DNA from 2 places in the Leuconostoc carnosum genome. Region 2 is predicted to be linked to the other one. Evidence: predicted binding sites of a transcription regulator. Region 2 holds the regulator's gene; the other holds the start of a gene.
The links. The regulator HrcA, encoded in region 2, represses chaperone genes, less so after heat shock. The targets are predictions, from matches to a motif close to TTAGCACTCNNNNNNNNNGAGTGCTAA.
Positions count from the first base shown of each region.

Region 1: a site for HrcA is predicted at 2,381-2,407, ahead of groES (co-chaperone GroES). Genes of this name have one in related genera too.

Region 1 covers NZ_CP042374.1:667,732-672,495, forward strand. Annotated here, with positions in the region: gene FGL89_RS03185 (flavodoxin) at 1-198, opposite strand, end outside; gene groL (chaperonin GroEL) at 350-1,969, opposite strand; gene groES (co-chaperone GroES) at 2,067-2,351, opposite strand; gene FGL89_RS03200 (YitT family protein) at 2,529-3,362, opposite strand; gene FGL89_RS03205 (DUF956 family protein) at 3,362-3,736, opposite strand; gene FGL89_RS03210 (PTS system mannose/fructose/sorbose family transporter subunit IID) at 3,852-4,763, opposite strand.
Region 2 covers NZ_CP042374.1:320,656-325,419, forward strand. Annotated here, with positions in the region: gene dnaK (molecular chaperone DnaK) at 1-808, opposite strand, end outside; gene grpE (nucleotide exchange factor GrpE) at 910-1,449, opposite strand; gene hrcA (heat-inducible transcriptional repressor HrcA) at 1,491-2,519, opposite strand; gene ribF (riboflavin biosynthesis protein RibF) at 2,651-3,598, opposite strand; gene truB (tRNA pseudouridine(55) synthase TruB) at 3,601-4,509, opposite strand; gene FGL89_RS01545 (PTS sugar transporter subunit IIA) at 4,496-4,764, opposite strand, start outside.

The sequences.
Region 1 (4,764 bases), 350 kb from region 2:
GATGTCATCAATCATATCAATTTTCTTTACCATGGGTATCACGCCAGTCATTTTTTCTTTCGTAAAACGTACCATCATCAGTGGATTGTTTTTATACGGTTTATCTAATTCAATTTCATAAAGACGGTCACCTGTTTTTTCAGAAATTTGTGTTGCAACTGCTTTAGTGTGCCCGGAAAGCGAGTAATAAATAATCATAAATTCTCCAAAATAATTTTATATAGATATTGCTAATAGTATAGTTTATTTTAAAAGGCCTAGCAACTCTGTCTGCTAGACCTTTTATCTCAAAATAAAAAACCTCGGATTGAGGTTTTTTGAAACACGATATTAATTATTTTAATTCTGCTTACATCATACCTGGCATACCACCTTGTGGCATAGCTGGCGCAGCTTCGTCCTTAGGCAATTCTGCAACTACAGCTTCTGTTGTTAGTAACAAAGCTGAAACTGAAGCAGCATTTTGAAGCGCTGAACGTGTGACCTTTGTTGGGTCAACAATACCAGCAGCAATCATATCTACCCATTCACCCGTGGCAACATTGTACCCAACACCTACTTCTTGTTCCTTCAACTTGTTAACAATCACAGAACCTTCCAAACCAGCATTTTCAGCGATTTGACGAACAGGTGATTCTAAGGCTTTAATGACAGTATTGATACCTGTTTGTACGTCACCTGTTTCTGACAAGGCTTCAACAGCTGAAATAACATTAACCAATGCCGTACCACCACCAGAAACGAAACCTTCTTCAACAGCAGCACGTGTGGCATTCAAGGCGTCTTCAATACGATACTTGCGTTCCTTTAACTCAGTTTCAGTTGCAGCACCAACATTAACGACAGCCACACCACCGGCCAACTTAGCCAAACGTTCTTGCAACTTTTCACGATCAAAGTCAGAAGTTGTTTCAGCAATTTGTTGCTTAATTGTATCAACACGTGCAGTAACAGCACCTTTGTCGCCAGAACCCTCAACAATAGTTGTGTTATCTTTTGTAATGTTAACCTTTGAAGCTTGGCCAAGCTGTTCAATTGTAACATCCTTCAAATTCAAACCAAGGTCTTCGGTAATTACTGTACCACCTGTCAAAATAGCAATGTCTTCTAATTGTGCTTTACGACGGTCACCAAACCCTGGTGCCTTAACAGCAACAACATTAAATGTACCACGCATTTTGTTCAAAACTAATGTTGGCAAAGCCTCACCAGTAATGTCATCAGCGATAATCAACAATGCACGACCTTGTTCAACAACGCTTTGCAAAACAGGTAAAATATCTTGAATGTTACCAATCTTCTTATCAGTAATCAAAATGTAAGGATTGTCCAAGTTAGCTTCCATCTTGTCATTATCAGTCACCATGTATTGTGACATATAACCACGATCGAATTGCATACCCTCAACAACATCCAACGTTGTTTCAATACCCTTTGACTCTTCAATGGTAATCACACCATCATTACCAACTTTGTCCATTGCCTCAGCAATCAATTGACCAACTTCTTCATTAGCAGCAGAAATAGAAGCAATTTGAGCGATTTCAGCCTTGGTATTTACTGTATGTGATAGTTCATGCAACTTAGCTACAGCAGCAGCCGTTGCTTTTTCAATTCCTGTACGAATACCAACTGGGTTAGCACCGGCAGTCACATTCTTCAAGCCTTCTGAAACAATAGCTTGTGCCAAAACCGTAGCCGTTGTCGTTCCATCACCAGCAATATCATTAGTCTTTGAAGCAACTTCAGCTACTAACTTTGCCCCCATATTTTCAAAATGATCTTCTAATTCAATTGCCTTAGCAATTGTCACACCATCATTAGTAATTGTTGGTGCACCATAAGATTGTTCCAAAACAACATTACGCCCCTTAGGACCAATCGTTGTCTTAACTGTGTCAGCTAATTTATCGACACCTGCCTTCATCTTTGAACGTGCATCTTCTGAAAACTTTAATTCCTTAGCCATTTGTAAAATACCTCTTTAGTATGCTTAATTTTTATATCATGATAGATAATTAATATTCATCTATCATTCTTTTTAAAACACAAAATTGATTAATTATTTATTCAACCACTGCTACAACATCTTTTTCATGAAGCGCTAAATAATCAGTTCCTTCAAATGATACTTCTTGACCTGCATACTTATCAAACAAAACTTCATCACCAACTTCAATTGATAGTTCACGGATTTTACCATCATTTAACACGTAACCTGTGCCCACAGCAACAACTTTACCTGTTACAGGCTTGTCCTTAGCATTACTTGCTAACACAATACCACCAACTGTTTGTTCCGCAGCTTCTGTTACTTCAATAATCACACGATCACCTAATGGCTTCAACATGAGACAATACCTCCGATTTGATTTTGATTTTAGCACTCTTTTATATTGAGTGCTAACTACACCTTTAAGTATATCACTTTACCTTTTATTGTCAATAAAAAAAGACGCACCTGCAATGCGTCATTTGCTCGCGAATCTTACTGATAATTGAAGATTTACTCGTGCTTTTATATTCAATTAAATAAAGGTACCACCATGAGCCTCACTAATATCATAAGCTATCATAAAGGCTTGCGGATCAACTAAATGCACCCCACGTAAAAGGTGATTGTAATCTTGATTGTCTAAAATAACCATCAGCATTTCACGACCATCACCAGTATATCCACCCCGCACATCTAGCGAAGTAAAACTCGTTTCATTATGAGAAAGATAGTTTTTAATGCCCTCAATATTGTTATTACTTGTGATATACACCATTTTGCGTCGATCTAACCCTGTCTCAATATAATTCATAATAACAGCTGTAATCATTAATGAGAATAAGGCCAACAAAAGTGGTTCAATGCCGCCAGTCGCTATGTTTCCCAATGAGACAACAGTGTCAATGACAAGTAACGAAAATGCCGGTGCAATTCGAAAATATTTTTTTAAAATCATTGGTGGTACTGCCGTACCACCACTCGAGGCATCAACGCGATATAGTAAAGCTAAACCAACGGCAAAAATTGTCCCCCCCACTAAGACTGCAAATGTGCGATCAGTTAATACTTGGCCACTTGGTGTTATTTTTAATAGTATAGGTAACACGAAACTACCAAAAGCGATGCGTGCTGTCGTCCCACGATCCAAAAAAACAGCTGCCAAAATAATCATCAAGACATTCACAACTAAAACAACAATTGCACGATCAAAGCCAAATAATTGATTGGTTAAAATTGCCAATCCTGTTGCGCCACCTGCAGCTACTTTAGCTGGTGCATAAAAGAAGTTAATACTTACCGCTACTAATTCCAGGGCTGCAACGATGGTCAAATAACGTAAAACTTGATGCCTTTGTAAATACTTCATTAACTACCCATCTTTCGTTTCTTAGAAAAAATTGCTTTGACACGTTGCCAAATTGTTGGATTTCTCAAGATTTTATCATCCCCGATATGTTCACGCATAGTTTTTAAGATTTTTCCTGCTGCTTTGGCAGAAAAATCAAAATTACCTCGATCTGTCACAACACGAAAACGACGACCTATTTTTTTATTTGAAACGTTAACATAAACAATATTAACATTTGCCCAAGGAATTTGAATGTAATCAGACACATTATTATCATTAAAAAATTCAAATGCCTTATCGCCAATCAGAAATTTACCATATCGAGCGCCAATTCCCAAAAATGAAATACCTTGGGTTGTTAATTCAACACTGCTATTAAGTGATTGTACCATACCTTACTCCCCACCTTTCACTCATCACTTAATGGCAGAAATGAGTATGTTGTTTTCTATGTACAAAGGCGCTCGTCTATTCAGACGGGCGCTTTTTTCCCATATAATTATTATATTACATAATGTGTAGCACACGCATAAGAATTCCAAAAATAAAGATACCAATAATCATTACAATAGGTGATACATTTTTCTTAAGCAACCACATAGCCAAGAATGTCAGCAACAATCCCATTAAACCAGGAATCAAACTGTCTAAGTTAGCTTGCAATGTATTAGGTTCCATTCTTGTCAAAGACAATCCAGAAGCTTGGTCACCTAAAATTTGTTGTAATTTACCACCAGTCACTGAGCCATTAGGAAACTTAATATAAGCGCCTTCGGCTAACCTTTTAGCCGGTAATTCAACGGCAAACTTAATTGAAACCCAACGCTCAACTAGGACTGCTAAGATAAACATACCAAGAATTGACGCACCTTTGGTGATATCTTTCAATAAACCACCTGAAAGATCTTGCGTGATAGCAGATCCGGCACGGTAACCAAATTCTTGCGTATACCAGATAAATGACATACGAATTAAGTTCCACAAAACAAAGAACAAAACTGGTCCTAAGATATTGCCAGATAGCGCTAATGAGGCTCCCAAGGCACCAAGAATGGGACGAACAGTGAACCAGAAGACTGGATCACCAATACCAGCCAATGGACCCATCATACCAATCTTAACACCTTGAATGGCAGTATCATCAATTGCGGCACCATTGGCACGTTCTTCTTCCAAAGCCAACGTCACACCAATAATAGGTGAAGCCACATAAGGATGTGTATTAAAGAATTCCAAGTGGCGCTTTAAAGCAGAGGCGCGATCTTCTTTTGTTGTATATAATTTTTTAATAGCTGGGATTAAAGAATAGGCCCAACCAATGTTTTGCATACGTTCATAGTTCCACGAACCTTGTAGGAATTGAGAACGCCATGCGACAGACAAGCGATCATTACGTGTAAGTTCAACTTTTTCAGCCATC
Region 2 (4,764 bases):
ATGTTTGTAAATGCAATGGTCCTTGTTCACCTGAAGCAATAAATGGCAAATCAATTTGTGCTTCATTGGCTGAAGACAAAGTCTTCTTTGCTGACTCAGCAGCATCCTTCAAACGTTGCAATGCCAACTTATCATCTTTCAAATCAACACCATTTTCTGATTTGAATTGTTCAGCCAAGAAGTCAATAATCTTATCATCAAAATCGTCACCACCCAAGTGTGTGTCACCATTTGTTGACAAAACTTCAAAGACACCGTCCCCTAATTCAAGTATAGAAACATCAAATGTTCCACCACCTAAATCATAAACCAAGATTTTTTCATCTTTGTCTAACTTGTCCAAACCATATGCCAAAGCAGCAGCGGTTGGTTCGTTAATAATACGTTCTACTTCCAAACCAGCAATCTTACCGGCATCTTTAGTAGCTTGACGTTGTGCATCGTTAAAGTAAGCTGGTACTGTAATAACAGCCTTTTCAACCTTTTCACCTAAATAATCTTCAGCATAACCTTTAATGTATTGCAAAATCATTGCTGAAATTTCTTGTGGTTGGTAATCTTTACCACCAGCACTAACCTTATATCCTGCTTCACCCATGTGTGACTTGATAGAAATAATTGTATCTGGGTTGGTAATCGCTTGTCGTTTAGCCACATCTCCAACTTGGTTTTCGCCATTTTTAAATGACACAACTGATGGTGTTGTACGACCACCATCTGGGTTTGTGATAATCTTTGGTTCGCCACCCTCAAGGACAGCAACTGCTGAGTTCGTTGTTCCTAAATCAATACCGATAATCTTTGACATGAATATATTCTTCCTTTACTTTTTTAATCGAGTTTAAGCTTTTTAAGGTGTAGTGCGTTGCGCTGAATCACCATGATTATTAATGATATGCTGACGTTGATTTACTTTGCTACCGCAACCATTGCAGGACGGAGAACACGATCTTGCAGGATATAACCCTTTTGCAAGACAGAGGCAATAGCATCTGATTCAACTTCATCTGTTTCAACACTTTGAATGGCTTGATGCTTTGTTGGATCAAATGTTTCCCCAACTTGACCTGTTTCAGAAATACCATTATCTGTTAACGCTTGAACCAAAGTTTTAAGTGTCATTTCAACACCAGTTTTAATTTGCTTAGTAACAGCATCGTCTGCTTCGACTTGTAAAGCACGTTCTAAGTTATCTACGGCTGGCAATACTGCAGTAGCCAACTTCTGTCCCTCATATTTACGCATGCTTTGTAACTCACGCGCATTGCGTTGCTGAATATTTTGTATTTCAGCTTGTGAACGGAGTAGCTTGTCTTCTAATTCTGATATTTTTAATGTCAACTCATTAATTTTTTGTTCTTGCGGATCAACGTCTTCTTTTAATGCATCAACGTCTGATTCATTTTCCTCGATGACCACATCTTCATTAACAACTGCTTCATCTTTTATTTCTTCTTGACTTTTATCTGCCACGTAAGTGACCTCCTAATTTATGTATATTCAATCATTTTCTGACTCAATGCTTCACCAAAAGCATCCATAAGCAATGTATGATGCGCATATGGCATGCGAATTGGTCCGAGCAAAGCAATGATCCCCTCACCTTGATTAGGGACGGTAAATGCTCTTGTCATTAAGCTAAACGGTTTGAGTAATGGTTCCCCAATCTCAGAGCCAATTTTTACTGTAACGCGTCGTCCGTAAGTCGGTGAAACTCTGCGTATGCCGGAAGCCGATGTTAAAAACTCTAACAAACGCTTCAAATCTTTCGTTTCGACATCGTCATCACTAAAGTCCAAAACATTCAACCGACCACCAATATGCACATTATCACCAATTGATCGTGCCAGCACATCACCAAACAGTTGTAAAAAAGCTGCAGGTGTTTCAATCACACGACTCATTTGCGTCGGCAGCTCATCTGATTGCATCATTCGTAAAACTTCCAATACAGGCTGCCCTGTCATCTGATCATTAATGTATTTCACCATACCATCTAAAGATGCCACAGCGAGTTCACGTGGTAACTTGAAAGTCTGACTCGTAACTTTACCATCATTGGTCACCAATACCGCGATCAACTGCTGGTTTTCTAATGGCACTAAACGAAAACCTGATACTTTAACCCCGGAACGCTTTGGCTTTAAAATTAAAGCTGTCGCGCCAGTAAAATCAGATAACGTTCTGGCTGATTCATCAAGTAAATCATCAATTTCATGGAAGTTACCGCGAAACGACTGCATGACCATCACAACATCTTGCTGTGTTGCATGACGTGCCAACATTAAATTATCTAAATAGTATCGATAACCTGATCGTGACGGTACACGTCCAGCTGAAGTATGCAGTTTTTTGATAAGCATCTCAGATTCTAATGCTGCCATCTCGTTACGAATGGTTGCCGAACTAACTTTAATATCTAGTTGTTCTTGTAGACTCTTTGACCCAACTGCATGCGCCGTCTGCGTATACTCATAGATGATGGCATTTAAAATCAACTTTTGCCGTGCTGTTAGCATACCATCACCTCCATTTATATTAGCACTCTTTGCATCTAACTGCTAACAGTTATTATGATACACCTTTTTCAAAATAACGCAACCCTTTTTAGCACTCTTTTTATATGAGTGCTAAATAAAAAAGCACTCAATCATTGTTGCGTGCTTTTAAAATATTGACGTGTCGCTATTTCGTCCTGTTTCAGTTGTTCAATTAAACCATCAATGCCAATAAACTTAACTTCACCACGAAGATAATGATGCCAAGCAATCACTACTTCTTCACCATAAATATCTTGTTTAAAATCTAATATATTAATTTCTACAGTAATTGGATGTTCGTCACCGAAAGTAATATTACGTCCGATACTGGCCATACCCATATACCAAGTATCTGAAATTTTTACCTTTACGGCATAGATACCTATGCCAGGTAACCACTCTAATTCAGGCGTTTTGACATTGATAGTGGGGAAACCTAACTCTCTACCACGCGCTTCCCCATGAACTATCAGACCAGTCGTTGTATAAATACGTCCTAATTGTCGGTTAGCTTTATCAACATCATGTTGTTCTAAGGCACAACGAATCATCGTTGAACCAATTTTTTGATTACTGTCAGTAAACTCCGGCACTTGAACCACATCAAATCTCTGCTGAGCATAGTCAGATAAACGATCCATATTAGATATATCTGGATTACCGCCATATAAATGATCAAATCCAGCAACAACAATGATTGGGTTAAGGCGCATCACAACGTCATCTACAAACGTCTGTGGGGATAATTGTGCTAATTGAGATGTAAATTGCATAACATACATAGTATCGACACCAAGTTCCGTAAGCAAAGCTGCTTTTTGAGATAGCGTCGTTAAATAACGTAAGGGTTCAGTCAAAGTTTTAAAGACAACTACTGGATGTGGGTCATATGTCAGTACGGCTAGAGGCACGCCCAATTGATTAGCTGTAGTCTTTGCGCGTTGAATAACAGCCTGATGTCCACGATGAACACCGTCAAAAAAACCCATTGCAACAACTTGTCGAACCGGCTTTTGAAAATTTTTAATTGGATAATGTAATTTAACGATTTTAGTCATTTTTATTCATTCGTAAATACGTAGCGAGAGCGCCACACATTTTGTTCCCTATCATAAGCATATACTGCCTTAAGTTCACCATGATAAACAAGTTGCAAATAATCATTACTAGGTTCCCATTGGCTAATCTTCTGACCATTTTTAACCGCAAACCATTCGTCATCAGACAATGATTTTATTGGCCATGTGAGTATATCTTGAATGGATATAATATGTTGCAATAGTTCTTCACGTGATAATGTTTTTAACGATTCCAAGGTTATAGCGTCTTCTTGAGTAATACCACTGCCCATTGTGCGCGTTAAACTAGTCATTGTCGCCGGAACGCCTATTTTCTTACCAACATCAACAGCAAGCGTACGAATATATGTCCCTTTTGATACAGTAGCTTCAAAGTTAAATAGCTGGCGTTGATCTACATAGATCACATCAGATGTCCGTTTAAAATTATAAATAATGGCATCACGAATTGGCCGATCAACGCTTTCTCCAGCACGTGCATATTCATATAATCGCTTACCATTTACTTTTACCGCTGAAAACATGGGCGGTGTCTGTTTAATATGTCCTTGCAGCTCTGCAATAGCTTCATCAATCACCCGATTGGAAAATGGTGTTGTGATGGTTGTCTCTTCAACCACCTCGCCGTCCAAATCTTCCGATTCCGTTGCAAAACCCAACGTGATTTCACCAATATAACGCTTTGGACGAGTTTGTAGCTCATCAATTAATTTAGTTGCCTTGCCTAATGCAACCACTAAAACACCATCAACATTTGGATCTAATGTGCCTGCATGTCCAACTCTTCGTTGGCCAATTGCTCGACGTACTTTGGCTACAACATCAAATGATGTCACACCTTTCGGTTTATCAATGACAATGATACCATCAATTATATTACTTGGATTCATTAACAACCTCTTGATTTTGCCAAACATTTTGTCCGGCATATACTGCACCATATCGTACTCGCGGTATCACATTTTCTTCAAAAATAACATAAACTGTTGCATTGCTATTTTTGGCGCTAATTGTACCAATCATATCGCCAGCATGTAATTGTTGTCCGTGACTATACAGCGCTAAACGTGCGTTGTCAGTATCATGCGTCACAACACTCACTACGACTTCAGCGTGATTAACACTTTTAATTGTTAACATATTTT